Linked DNA regions of Hydrogenovibrio crunogenus. The protein of the gene in region 1 binds, or shares a complex with, the protein of each later gene. Links are inferred from orthologs where the notes say so. Each region holds a gene or a part of one and is shown in the gene's direction. Other genes may lie near its edges.

Region 1 (8,466 bases):
TCTATGGCAAAACACCCGAACGGCTCCATTTCTTATAGTGAGCGAGATGTATACGGCTTAATCCAAGTGGTCGACAATGAGATTATGAGAAGTCTTTATTTTGACTCTCTTGTGGAACAAAGTCGTTACTATTTCCATGCCCCTTTAACATTGGCATTTGAATATCAATCCGCTCTGTTAGAAGAGACACTGGAGCATGCTCATTCAACATCTGTCCAATCGATCTTAATGCTGGGATTAGGTGGAGGAAGTCTTGCCACTCAGCTACACAGTGTGTTACCTAACTGCCAACAAACTGTGGTTGAACTGCGTGAGGCGGTTATCCAGATTGCCTACCGTTATTTTTATTTACCCGATACCCCACAAATACAACCGATACAAAGTGATGCCAATGACTTTGTCCAGCAAGCAGCGCAACAATATGACCTGATGATTGTCGACCTGTATGACAATGACAGCATGCCTTGGATTTTTAGTGAAGAGACATTTTTATCAAGACTGCATTATTTGGTCTCTGGTTCGGGCCGCATTTTATTTAATTTATGGAAAAGCTCTCCCGATACAACCTTAAAAATCATCCAATTCTGGGAACAACACCGCGGTGCTCATCTCAAAACACGAGAAATCCAATCCAGTGGGAACATCATTCTTTGCGTGGATTTTTAACATCATCAACATCAACAAATCAGCTCGGATTATCTCAGTTAGATATCAATGCCGTAAAAATGAATCCCACAATCCAACCCAAACCGTTAAAATAATTCCCTACGCAGGGGGATATTGACCTACGATATTGCAACCATAGAAAATAACGATAGAATACCCGACAACATAAGCCTTAAAACGGCCGATAAAAACACTGACAACCACCTGATTAACACTAACAACCACTAACTTCATACAAAGCAGGTTAGTCCAAACTTAATTCTCAACCAAAAGACACCGAATTTTATGGCTCTACTTTTTTTGCGCGATATGTTCTTGAGTTACGGAACACACACCCTTTTAAATAAAGTTTCCTTTAAAGTCGAAACCAATGAACGCGTTTGTATCGTTGGACGCAACGGCGAAGGTAAGTCGACTTTATTAAAAGTCATCGAAGGGAGTATTCAGGCCGATGACGGAACCCGGATTGTGCAGGATGGCGTTAAGATCGCAAAACTTCAGCAAGAAGTGCCTAACGATTTAGCGGGTAGCGTCTTCCACATTATTGCCTTAGGATTGGGAGATATTGGTCACCATATTGAAGAATTCCACCGCCTCAGCCATGCCATCTCAGAAAATTATACGGATGAATTAATGGCCAAAATGACCAAAGCACAACAAGCCATTGATGCACAGGACGGTTGGGACCTCAATCAAAAAGTGGAAACCATTATTTCCAAGCTGTCATTGCCAGCCGACGCTGAGTTTTCAGCGCTTTCTGGCGGCATGAAGCGTCGGGTCTTATTGGCGCAAGCCCTGATCCAAAATCCGGATATTCTATTACTGGACGAGCCCACCAACCACTTGGACATTCCGTCCATTCAATGGCTGGAAGACTTTCTTAAAAACCTGCAATGCAGCTTGATTTTCATCACCCATGATCGCTCCTTCTTACAGGCGCTTGCAACACGTATTGTGGAAGTGGATCGTGGGCAGTTACATAACTGGGAGTGCGATTACAAAACTTACCTAGAGCGTAAACAAGCACAATTGGAATCTGAAGCCAAAACCAATGCCGAGTTTGATAAAAAACTGGCACAAGAAGAGGTTTGGATCCGTCAAGGCATCAAAGCACGACGCACCCGAAACGAAGGCCGCGTTCGTGCCTTGGAAAAACTCAGGGAAGAACATAAAGCGCGACGCTCACAACAAGGTAAGGCGAATCTGCAATTTAACCAAGGGGCGAACTCTGGTAAACAAGTCATTGAAGTTGAAAATTTATCCTTTGCTTGGCCTGACCAGCCGGTCATTCAGGATTTTTCAACCATGATTTTACGGGGTGATAAGGTTGGGATTATTGGTGCCAATGGATGTGGTAAATCCACCTTACTCAAACTGTTGCTTGGTAAACTTGAACCGCAGTCCGGCACAGTAAAACTGGGAACCAACATTCAGATTGCTTATTTTGACCAGCACCGAGACCAACTCGACGAAAATAAAGTGGTGGTTGAAAGTGTGCTTGAAGAATCGGACTATGTCGAGATCAATGGACAGCGTAAGCACATCATGAGCTATCTGTCCGACTTCTTATTCAGCCCGGAACGGGCCAGACAGCAAGTGAAGGCTTTATCGGGTGGTGAACGCAACCGCTTGTTACTTGCTCGAGTATTCTCCAAACCGTCTAACTTGTTGATTTTGGATGAACCGACCAATGACTTGGATATCGAGACCCTTGAACTGCTAGAAGAATTATTACTCGACTATCCCGGTACCGTCCTGATTGTCAGCCATGACCGGGCTTTCTTAAACAGTGTGGCGACCAGTTCAATCGTGTTCGATGCACCGGGCATCGTGAATGAATATATCGGCGGCTATGATGACTGGTTACGTCAACGCCCTGACCATTTAGCTCAATCTGCCACGCTTGAAAAACAAACCGAAAAAACAGCCAAAGCAACCAGGCCTGGCGAAAATTCATCTTCGGAAGAGGAGAGTAAGGCCTCTAAAAAACCCAAAAAGCTGAGTTATAAAGACCAGCGAGAATACGATGCGCTGCCTCAACAAATAGAAACGCTAGAACAAGAACTGGAAAAATTAAATGAGCAGATGAGTGCACCGGATTTTTACCAGCAAGACAACACACAAGAAGTCATTGACCGTCTAAACACTTGTGAGTCGGAACTTGAAGCCGCATTTGAACGCTGGGAACACCTGGAAGCCCAACTAAACGATTAACGCAAGTTATTGCTCAACGTTTTAAAAAGACGCTGGGGCGAGGCCGACTTGAAAGCTCTTTTTGCCATTTTTTCCAACGGTTCAAGCGAATAAGCAACCGCAGTAATGCTTTGGAAGATGGCGGTTGATCGAGTTGATATTTAAAATACCCTTTTTCAATCAACCCCTGCAGTTCAGACAAATCAGACGCCTGTCGCATTAACACCACAGGCGTAGATAAAATTGTCGGGTTGTCATGGGTCACCTGCCCCCAAACTTCCACGACAGCTTGTGCAAGAGACTGATCGATTAAAACTGCCAAATAAACCCGGCGGGTTGAGTAATGATGCTTTTCGATTTCCGCCGTTACCTGTTTTGCTGTACTCAAGGCAACCACTTCAAGTCCAAATCCTTTAAAGAACTGTCGCAACCGATCCAGTCGCCCCAAGTCCGGATCACATACAATAATGCGTCGTCCCTTTAACCACATTAACGATTGTTTAAGCTGCATACCTCACCCTTTTTAAAGGCGCTTTATCGATAGTTCTTATCATTATCAATAAAGTCAGGTTAAAAAGCTATTAAAAACCAAACGCCTGATCAGTTCCCTTCACTACAAACAATAATAGTTATTAATTGCATTTAAAGAAATTCGCTGTAAAATAATCCATTCATGATGCTATAAAAAAACTCTTAGAAAACGTATCTCAACAAGCTCTAAAATAAGATACAATTTTCACCTACTGTTAAACTGAAATAACGGTTAACGTAACCTTAAAATTTGCTATTTTGCAGGAAATTTGCCCTATGAGCTGTAATGAAAAACACACCTATTCAACTTTTTGCCGTTCTTCGAACAACGCTTTGAAAGAACCGATGTTCTTTGGTCAAAACGTCAATGTGGCGCGCTATGATCAACAAAAACACCCGATTTTTGAAAAGTTGATTGAAAAGCAACTCAGTTTTTTCTGGCGACCTGAAGAGATCGATTTATCTTCAGATCGAGGCGAATATGCTAATTTACCTGAACATGAAAAACACGTTTTCATCAGTAACCTAAAATACCAAACACTATTGGATTCCGTACAAGGCCGTTCACCTAACGTCGCCTTGCTACCGTTGGTGTCGATTCCGGAACTGGAAACCTGGATTGAAACCTGGTCTTTTTCGGAAACCATCCACAGTCGCTCTTATACTCATATCATTCGTAATATCGTATCAGACCCATCTTTGGTATTTGACGACATTGTAACCAATGAAGAAATTGTCAAACGTGCCATCAGTGTGACCGTTTACTACGACAAACTCATCAATCTGACAAATCGTATGTATGCTGAAGAAATCGATTTGGAAAAGGATGATGCCTTCCGTAAAGAAATTAAAACCGCATTGTTCTTAACCATTGTTTCCGTCAACGTTTTAGAAGCGATCCGCTTCTATGTTTCTTTTGCATGTAGCTTCTCATTCGCTGAACGTTCCCTGATGGAAGGGAACGCCAAAATCATTAAACTGATTGCCCGAGATGAAGCGTTGCATTTATCAGGAACGCAACACTTAATCAACATCTTGCGTGAAGGAAAAGATGATCCAGAAATGATGGACATTGCTAAAGAAAATGAAGACAAGGTTTATCAGATTTTCCGTGAAGCGGCAGAACAAGAAAAGGAATGGGCAGATTACTTATTTAAAGATGGATCAATGATCGGGCTAAATGCCGGCATCCTCAAAGATTATGTGGAATACATCACCAATACCCGCATTAAAGCCATCAAACTGGACCCTATTTTTGAAAATAAAAGCAACCCTCTGCCATGGATGAACAACTGGTTAGTGTCCGATAACGTGCAAGTGGCGCCACAGGAATCCGAAATCAGTTCTTATTTAGTCGGTCAGGTCGATTCAACAGTCGATAAAGACGACTTCAACGATTTCGCGCTTTAACCTCACCTTTTCTCTTGGGCTTGTGGCCAGCAAGCCTGCCAATTGTTATAAAACTGTCACATCGCTATCACTTAGGTTTCAAATAAGCTCTCTATACTTGGTTGCATGAAACAACCAAGATATATATTAGCTTTTGTCCGACACGGTGATTACGATCAACGTCCCAATACACCGAGTGCGCTCCAGCCAGGTGCATTGACTCCTATAGGACTCCAACAATCCCTCAAAGCGGCCTTTCAACTACAAACCTTTATCGCCGAAAATACCATCCCGCTTTGTTCAGAAATCGAAAGTTCCAATGCCTTAAGAGCTTGGCAAACCGCCGATCTTATACAATCCGTTCTACAGGTTGAGCACTCAAACACTCTAAGTGTTCATGCCGAAAAGGACTTACATGAACGCTCGGTTGGTGTGATGGCAAATCTCACTATCGCAGAAATCGAAAGCTATCTGGCGCAGGATCCCCGCTTTTCCAATCCGCCCACAAACTGGAAATCTGACAGTCACTATTGCCTGCCCTATGATGGCGCGGAATCATTAATGCAGGCAGGGAAAAGAGTCAAAAACGTCATTGTTCGACATTTCGATGAACTGGTTAAACAAAACCAATCTCAACTTAAAGTCATGGTGGGGCATGGTGCAGCTTTTCGCCACGCTGCTCACCTGTTGGGAATTTTGGAATTTGAGGACATTACCAAACTCTCCATGTATCACGCAAAACCTTTGTTTTTTGAATACTTTCCAGCTTCTGGGCAGTGGAAAAAAATTGCAGGTGAATGGAAAAAAAGACCTGCCATCAACATTTCATTGATTGACTGAGGAAAAATTATGTATGCGTCAAGCGTCATCCCCTGGCAACCTGAATTAACAACGCCTTTACCAGTTGATCGCTGGCTTGCGCCCAGCCAGGACACCTACTTTTTTTGTGACTTACATGCCGATGCAGAAGCTTTTTTAAGATCACTTAAACTCAGCTATCTAGTGACTCTCGACAGTACAGTTGAGTCTATTGAGCTCACCACTAAAGGAATGCACGGTCAAATTATTATCGGAGGCGACTGCTTTGACAAAGGTCCCAGTAACCTTGCGCTATTTAAATTGATTCAGCAACTCAGACAAACACATTGCGATTTGATTCTGCTTGCCGGTAACCATGACGTCCGTATTTATGCTGGTTTACTGGCTATCGATTTTATGGACAACCCAAAGCAAGCTCACTTCTTTGTTCGAATGGGCAGAAAGACAGTCAGCCTGCTTAGCGAAATTTATCATGAATACTGCCAAGACATGACGCCCTGTTCTTTAAGTGAGGCAGAGATAAAGGCCGTCCTATTACCGCCCAAAAACTGGTTTCGTACCTTTCCTGAATCGGTCAAAGACGATCTTTCTTTTCAAAAAATCCAGAAAGAAATACGCCAGATTGAAAAAAAACAAACCGATTTTATCCAAGCATGTTTCGAACATGGCTTGACACTGACACAAGTTTATCAAGCCGCACAGATGGCAAAGCACTTATTTATCGACCAGGATGGAGAGTTTGCCTGGTTCTTCCAAAATATGGATTTAGTCCATGTTTCTGGCAGCTATTGTTTCAGTCATGCCGGTTTGGACGACCAATTTGCAGAGAAAATGAAATATGACTCTATTGAACGTTTAAACCAACAATTCCGCCGCCAAATGCAAGCTGGCCAAATTTTTGAAATGTATTACAGCGAATTCGGCAATGTTTTTCGAACCAAATACCGAGACAATGACTGGCCACTGACCGAAAAAGGGGCGTGCTCGTTAAAGCAAAACAAGATTTTTGCGATGGTGAATGGTCACCGCAGCCATCAACAGGGACAACAACTTTTTGTTCGTCAAGGGCTGTTAAATTTTGAGTGTGACACCTTGATAAATACAAATTGTCGTCGAAAATCTAACATACAAACCCTTGGGGAAGCTGTTACAATTTTCTATTCAGATGGGATGGTATCAGCTTTAAGCAGTGATTTCCCTGCAACAAAACAATTTCATCCCAAGCAGCTTAAGCAACACTAAGCGTTCTAAAGGTTACCAATATGGCAAAAAAAGATAAGTACTTTGAACATGAATCCTTACAGGATAAAGATTCCATTACCAGTTACCTGAAAGCGATCACACAAGGATTTAAAAAAGGCGCCATTGAATTCAGCGACGAAGAAGACGACTTCATTCTGACGCCTCAAAAGTTGGCTAATTTAAGAATTAAAGCTAACCAGACCAAAAAAGGACAAACACTGAATATTAAAATCAGCTGGTCTTCTGATCAAAGCAGTGACTTTGAAGAGTCACCGTTATTCATTGATCCCAAGAAACCTAAAAAGTAATCCGATAACAGATACCGATTTATGCAGATACTCACCGAACTTTACGACCCCTTACGGTTTCTGATCATTGAAGTGCAGAAACAACTGGATGCCGTAAATTTATTTTTTGAAACGGGCGAACATAAAGCGGCGGAAATCAGTTTAAAACGCGTCGATTATATCGACAATATTCATGTCAATCTGCTTAACCGAGCATCGGTCTATCTGACAGACAACAATGATGAAGAAACTCAAATTACTGTCCAAAGCTATGAACATTTGAACCAAAGTCTCAAAGCACTCTCTCGACAATTACAGGCCATTGTCTTTCAAGCAAAACAATCCTCTAGTGCCCTAAAACTTCTACGAAAAAAAGCGGTTTTCAAAGCCATCAAAGACCTTCAGATTGGATTGGAGTTGATTGAACCGGCAATTGAATCGGAAAGTTCAACCCTAGCCATTGATATTTGTCGACTAAAAGTCCACATTGATAAACGATGTGACCAGCAACTGGAAAAGTATAAAACACGTTTAAAAAAGGGACAGCAAACTGAATCGCTTTTAAATGCCAGCTTTATTTTAAGAGACATCAGTGAAATGGGAGAAGCGTTGCTTCGAATTGGTGAAGGGATTATTTCGGCCAACATGGGGCAGATGATCCAGATCGATCGTTATCACTCCCTGGAAGCCACTTTAAGCGCATTACAACTGAGTCCACAAGAAGATGCCTTAAGCATTCGTGCAATGGGAGAAACCAAGTCTGGCTGTACGATTTCAGGCGTGATGAATGCCGAGGAATCAGAAGGCCAAATGTTGGCAGTTTTCAAGGAAGGTGATAAAACCAAACTGAAAGAAGAAAAAACCGGCATTGAAAGCTGGCACGAAATTTTTCCAGGCATAGCGCCTAAAGTGTACTCCTATCATAAAAATGGCAATAAAGCTGCCCTGCTGTTTGAATACCTGACCGGCGATACTTTTGAAACGTTATTGGTCGAGAAAGACCGAAAGAACTTAAAAGCAGCATTAAACACTTTATTCAATACGTTACGAAAGATCTGGCAAGAAACGCAATCCGACGAAGTCCATCCTGCACACTATATGCGACAACTCAAAAAAAGACTGCATGATATTTATGACGTACACCCAGACTTTAAATTGCAAACTGTCAGTATCAATGGCGTCAAAAACCAGGCATTAGGGCAATTGATCGATGCTGCAGAGGATGTAGAAGAGACTCTAAGCTGCCCTCCTTCTGTTTACATTCATGGTGATTTCAACCTAGATAACATCATTTATGATCCCTTAGAAAATGAAATCAACTTCATTGATTTGCATCGCT
Region 2 (5,720 bases), 1.4 Mb from region 1 along the record:
CAAAAACATCACCTAACTTTATTAAAAACACATTAAATAAGGTGCGTAAAAAAACGTCAAAAATTCTAAGTAAAAACACTCAATCTTTATTATAGGCAGGCTTAACCCGCGTTACCTTCTCTACTATCAAATTTTTATATGGAATACTTAAAAATAATTCATCAAATTGCTTTTTTTTAAGCTTGATTTAAACGTCTGTTTGCACTATATTTTGTTAAGGATTCTGATTGCTTAACTACATATAGTGTATAAACACAAAAACAACCACACTATGTTAATCGCACTTATTCAAGTCCCACGACACGATACTCATTTAACCAACTGAAATAATTAAAGATTGCAAATTATGTCTACAGAAACCATGAATGTTGCCAAGCGCAATGGCGAAACAGAGCCGCTCGATTTAGAAAAAATTCACCGCGTCATTACATGGGCCGCAGAAGGTCTGGAAAATGTCTCCGTATCTGAAGTTGAACTAAGATCTCATATTCAGTTTTATGATGGCATGAAAACATCGGACATCCATGAGACAATCATCAAATCTGCGGCAGACTTGATTTCGGAAAGCGCACCCGACTATCAACATCTTGCAGCGCGTTTGGCTATTTTCCACTTACGCAAAAAAGCATTTGATCGCTTTACGCCGCCAACATTATTTGAACATGTCAATAAAATGGTACGCAATCGCCTTTATGACCCTCAAATACTGGACGACTACACCAAAGCCGAATTTGATGAGCTGGACAACTATATCCAGCATGACCGTGATATGAACTTCAGTTATGCGGCCGTCAAACAACTGGAAGGGAAGTATTTAGTTCAAAACCGCGTTACCGGCAAAATTTACGAAAGCCCGCAATTCATCTATATGCTGATTCCGATGAGCTTATTTGCACACTATCCAAACGATGCGGAATCAGGTAAAACTCGACTGGATTATGTAAAACGCTTTTATGATGCCGCGTCTAACTTTAAATTATCGCTACCAACCCCAATTATGTCAGGGGTTCGCACACCGACACGCCAATTCAGCTCTTGCGTATTAATTGAATGTGGAGATTCTTTAGACTCTATCAATGCCACCTCTTCTTCTATCGTGAAGTATGTATCACAAAGAGCCGGTATCGGCGTGAATGTCGGGCAAATTCGTGCCTTAGGCAGCGAAATCCGTGGTGGTGAAGCTTACCACACGGGCATGATTCCTTTTATCAAACACTTCCAAACAGCGGTTAAGTCCTGCTCTCAAGGAGGAGTACGCGGTGGCGCAGCAACCCTTTTCTATCCTATTTGGCACCTGGAAGTGGAATCTTTAATTGTTCTTAAGAACAACCGCGGTGTGGAGGAAAACCGTGCCCGCCATTTAGATTATGGGGTACAGGTCAATAAACTCATGTATCAACGCATGATAGAAGGCGGTAATATTACGTTATTCAGCCCATCTGACGTACCTGGGCTTTATGATGCTTTCTTTGAAGACCAAGAAGAGTTTGAACGCTTATATAAAATCTACGAAGCCGACGATACCATTCGTAAAAAGACCATGAAAGCCGTCGATTTGTTTACACAAGTTGCACAAGAGCGCGCACAAACCGGTCGTATTTATATTCAAAATGTGGATCACTCCAACACCCACAGTTCATTTGACCCGAAAAAGGCACCGATTCACCAATCAAACCTTTGTTTGGAAATCACCCTTCCGACCCATCCGCTTGACTCCGTAGATGATCCAAATGGTGAGATTGCCTTATGTACATTATCTGCTTTTAATTTAGGTGCTTTGGAAAACCTCGACGAACTGGAAGAGCTGTCGGATCTTATCGTACGAGCCTTAGATAGCTTACTTGACTATCAGGATTATCCTGTTGAGGCGGCACGTAAAGCCAGCATGGGACGACGCACCTTAGGTGTTGGGGTTACAAACCTCGCTTATTATTTAGCGAAAAACCACGTCAAGTACTCTGACGGCTCTGCCAATAATATCGTGCATAAAGCATTTGAAGCGATTCAATACTACTTATTAACAGCTTCTTTAAATTTGGCAAAAGAATACGGTAAGTGCGACTTTTTTGAAGATACCAAATATGCTCAAGGCATTTTACCAATCGACACCTATAAAAAGGAATTGGATGAATTTTGCAACGAACCTTTGCATTATGATTGGGAAACACTTCGAACTGAAATTCAGCAACACGGTTTAAGAAATTCAACCATGACCGCATTAATGCCTTGTGAAACCTCTTCACAAATCACCAACTCAACCAATGGGATTGAACCACCACGGGGCTATGTTTCAGTTAAAGCTTCTAAGGATGGGATTTTAAAACAAGTGGTTCCAGGCTTTAAAGAATACCGTGATCAATATGAACTACTTTGGCAAATCCCTGATAACAAAGGCTATTTGCAACTTGTTGGTATCATGCAGAAATTTGTGGATCAGGCGATTTCAGCCAACACCAACTACGATCCAGCGAAATTTGAAGATGGGCGCGTCCCGATCAAATTAGTGCTTCAGGATTTATTGTATGCCTACAAAGCAGGGCTAAAAACGCTTTATTATCACAACACCCGTGATGGGGCTGATGATGCTCATGAAGATGACGGCTGTGCAGGCGGTGCTTGCAAACTTTAAACTCTGTAACACATACTCAAATAAAAAAGGCGCTTAATAAGCGCCTTTTTTATTGCCTGCATTTAAAATGATAGAACCCCGTCAAAGTCTGCCATTTCAAATTCAACAGACATAAAAAAACCGCCAGGCCTGGCGGTTTTTTTGTTCGTAAACGATAATCGAATTAACGTTTTGAGAACTGTGGACGACGACGTGCTTTACGTAGACCCACTTTCTTACGCTCAACTTGACGCGCATCACGAGTCAATAGACCACGCTGACGTAAAGGAGAACGATTGTCTTCGTTGAATACAACTAGAGCACGTGAAATACCATGACGAACCGCACCAGCTTGACCAGTAGTTCCGCCACCAGCCACTGTAACAGTGACATCAAATTTGTCCACGTTTTCTGTCGCTTCTAATGGTTGATTGATTACCATTAAATCTGTCTCACGAGCAAAATACTCTGTGACATCACGACCGTTTACTGTCATTTTCCCAGAACCTGCACGTAGGAATACGCGAGCCACTGAGTTTTTACGACGACCTGTTCCGTAATATTGTTCTGTTGCCATTATCAAATCCCTCTTACAAGTCTAGTTCTTTAGGTTGTTGTGCCGTATGAGGATGCTCAGCACCTTCATACACTTTCAGTTTTTTCAACATTGCACGGCCTAGAGGACCACGAGGCAACATTCCTTTAATGGCAAACTCAACTGGACGAGTCGGCTTGCTACCAACAAGTGTTTCAAAGTTTGTTGATTTTAAGTTACCAACATACCCTGTTACGTGATGGTACATTTTATCTCTACGCTTATTACCTGTAACGGCAATTTTTTCAGCATTGATCACCACAATATAATCACCACAATCAACATGCGGTGTATATTCTGGCTTATGCTTTCCACGTAGACGTGCTGCAATTTCTGCAGCCATACGACCTAAAGTTTTACCTTCAGCGTCAACAATATACCAGTCACGTTTTACTTCAGCTGGTTTTGCAACAAATGTTTTCATAACTTTGTCCTAAAAATAAATAACTAATCCATTACAACTATCTGATTCAATCAAATAATCAACTTACTGTTTAACGGGCAATAAGGAGGGGTAAGGATTAAAGGATGGAATTTTAGAGACTTTCTCTATAAAGTCAAGCGTTTACCCAATATTAATACAATAAAAGACAAAACATTCAGCTGACTCATTTTTTAAACGCACGCATAAGACGCTTTAAGTGATTCATAAGACTCAGTTAATCTTTTAAAAATTCAATTTTTTAGATTCTTCTTGTAAAAATGCCACCAGCTTTTTTTCCAATTGTCGAAACTCTTCCACTACTGACTGCCCTTTAGAGGTAAGCTGCGTTCCCCCGCCTGATTTACCACCATGCTCTTTCAACACCAAAGGCTCGTCAAACATCTGATTCATTTCATCAATCAGTTTCCAAGCCTTTTTATAAGACATTTTCATCTCTTTGGCCGCCTGATTGATAGAGCCTCGCTCATGAATCTTTTCCAGTAACGTAATACGACCGATTCCAGCATAAGCACCGGACTTTCCGGTCAACCAAAAACGTGCGCGAATATTTTGCGCATACCCTTCTCCAGGAAGTTTCGGCTGTGTGGACTTGTCAGAAGAAGACATAAAGAAAATTACCTATGTTTAGTTGATTTTTATATAAATTAGAATAACAATGATTTTGTAATATCAAACTAAATGATACTTATTATAACGTTAACATCATCAACTAACTAACCTTAGGGGGTATGAAATGAATGTTGGAACAGTAGATCGCTGGTTAAGAATTATCGTAGGGGCATTGCTGATTGTCTTGGCTGCGACAAACATCTTGGGCGTTTGGGCTTATATCGGAATTATCCCTTTAGCAACTGGACTCATTCGATGGTGTCCTCTTTACAGCTTGCTTGGAATTCAAACTTGCACACTCCCTGAACAGGTTAAAAAATAACTTTCAAGCATAAAAAAGCCAGACAAAGTCTGGCTTTTTTAGTAAAACATCTTTGTTTAGCGCTTATTTTAAGCCGTGAAATGCTTTAAATTTTGCTATTGTCTTCACTGGACGCTTTTTCTTATTCTCTTCATTTAAAACGTAAATAACCGTTTCTCCATTAGGACCAGATGCGATGTCACTGAAACGTAAATTATCTGCACCCGTCTTGACGTATTTGTCAAAATCCGCCCAATCAGAAAATACATAAAAACGGTTTTCTTCTTGTTTGAAAACTTCACCATAGAAATCTTCAGATGCCTGCAACTTGCCAGACATCATCTCTTCTGCTGGGTTGGTTGTTTTCTTTTTATCTTGCTTCGTTAAGCCATAAACAACCGTCTCACCATTTGGACCTGCTCCAATGAATGTACGACGGTAAGAAGTTTCACCATGCTTTAAAAACTTTTTATATAACTCACCGTCGTAAAAAATATTCATTCGGCCATCATAAAAAGCAATATACAAATCATTATTAACAGGTTGTGTGGCTTCACTTTCTGTTGCTTTATGATTAGATTTATTTTCAGGGGTCATTGAACAAGCCGACAGTACACCAACGGCCATCATTACAGCGAATAGTTTCTTCATGATTTAACTCTCTCAGGTTTAAAAAAATTACTCGGTTATTCTAAAAGCCCGACATAACAACCATGTGAATGAAAAATGACAAAAAAATGAAACCCGCACTTTTTTTCCACATCAAAAACGAAATTTACCCTTACAAAATCACGGATTTAGGTATTTATTCTCAAGAAAGTCTATAATATTGTCTATATTTATAATAATAAAATGCACACAATAAAGATTTAGGCTATCAATGAATTCATCAAAATTAATTCAAGCCCCTTGTCGTTACAGCTTCTCGAAAGAAGAAGCTCGCGAACTGGCGGAACAAACGTTGGCAAAACTGGAACAGCATAAGGTAAGCGCCAACCCTATCCACTTCACTCTTTTTTTTGAACTTTTAACCTCAATCAACCCTAATATTGCCGAACAGGTCGAACACGCATTAAAATTTAATACTTATAACGATGACTCCGCCCGAGTCATGTTCAATGCGCTTTGGAATGAAATCATTACCCATAGCCTGCACTCTGAA

What was found.
Region 2: the proteins of nrdB (region 1) and nrdA are in contact, whole or in part, in a solved structure (PDB 1R1R), measured with the Escherichia coli proteins. The link is inferred for Hydrogenovibrio crunogenus from one-to-one orthologs.

Annotation. Positions count from the first base shown.
Region 1 is NZ_CP032096.1:1,925,960-1,934,425, forward strand. The notes cover bases 2,735-5,733. They hold nrdB (class Ia ribonucleoside-diphosphate reductase subunit beta), read left to right. Parts: upstream 2,735-3,666; coding sequence 3,667-4,800; downstream 4,801-5,733. Other genes in these bases: GHNINEIG_RS09220 (ATP-binding cassette domain-containing protein), read left to right, coding at 2,735-2,880; GHNINEIG_RS09225 (DNA-binding transcriptional response regulator), read right to left, coding at 2,894-3,370; GHNINEIG_RS09235 (histidine phosphatase family protein), read left to right, coding at 4,906-5,619; GHNINEIG_RS09240 (metallophosphoesterase family protein), read left to right, coding at 5,629-5,733. In the rest of the region: GHNINEIG_RS09215 (spermidine synthase), read left to right, coding at 4-666; more of GHNINEIG_RS09220, read left to right, coding at 952-2,734; more of GHNINEIG_RS09240, read left to right, coding at 5,734-6,840; GHNINEIG_RS09245 (amphi-Trp domain-containing protein), read left to right, coding at 6,861-7,148; GHNINEIG_RS09250 (aminoglycoside phosphotransferase family protein), read left to right, coding at 7,170-8,466.
Region 2 is NZ_CP032096.1:502,876-508,595, reverse strand. The notes cover bases 1-2,987. They hold nrdA (class 1a ribonucleoside-diphosphate reductase subunit alpha), read left to right. Parts: upstream 1-346; coding sequence 347-2,629; downstream 2,630-2,987. Other genes in these bases: rpsI (30S ribosomal protein S9), read right to left, coding at 2,793-2,987. Also shown: more of rpsI, read right to left, coding at 2,988-3,185; rplM (50S ribosomal protein L13), read right to left, coding at 3,199-3,627; GHNINEIG_RS02330 (winged helix-turn-helix domain-containing protein), read right to left, coding at 3,871-4,254; GHNINEIG_RS02325 (YgaP family membrane protein), read left to right, coding at 4,382-4,579; GHNINEIG_RS02320 (hypothetical protein), read right to left, coding at 4,643-5,155; GHNINEIG_RS02315 (GGDEF domain-containing protein), read left to right, coding at 5,439-5,720. UniProt on the Escherichia coli protein: Provides the precursors necessary for DNA synthesis. Catalyzes the biosynthesis of deoxyribonucleotides from the corresponding ribonucleotides.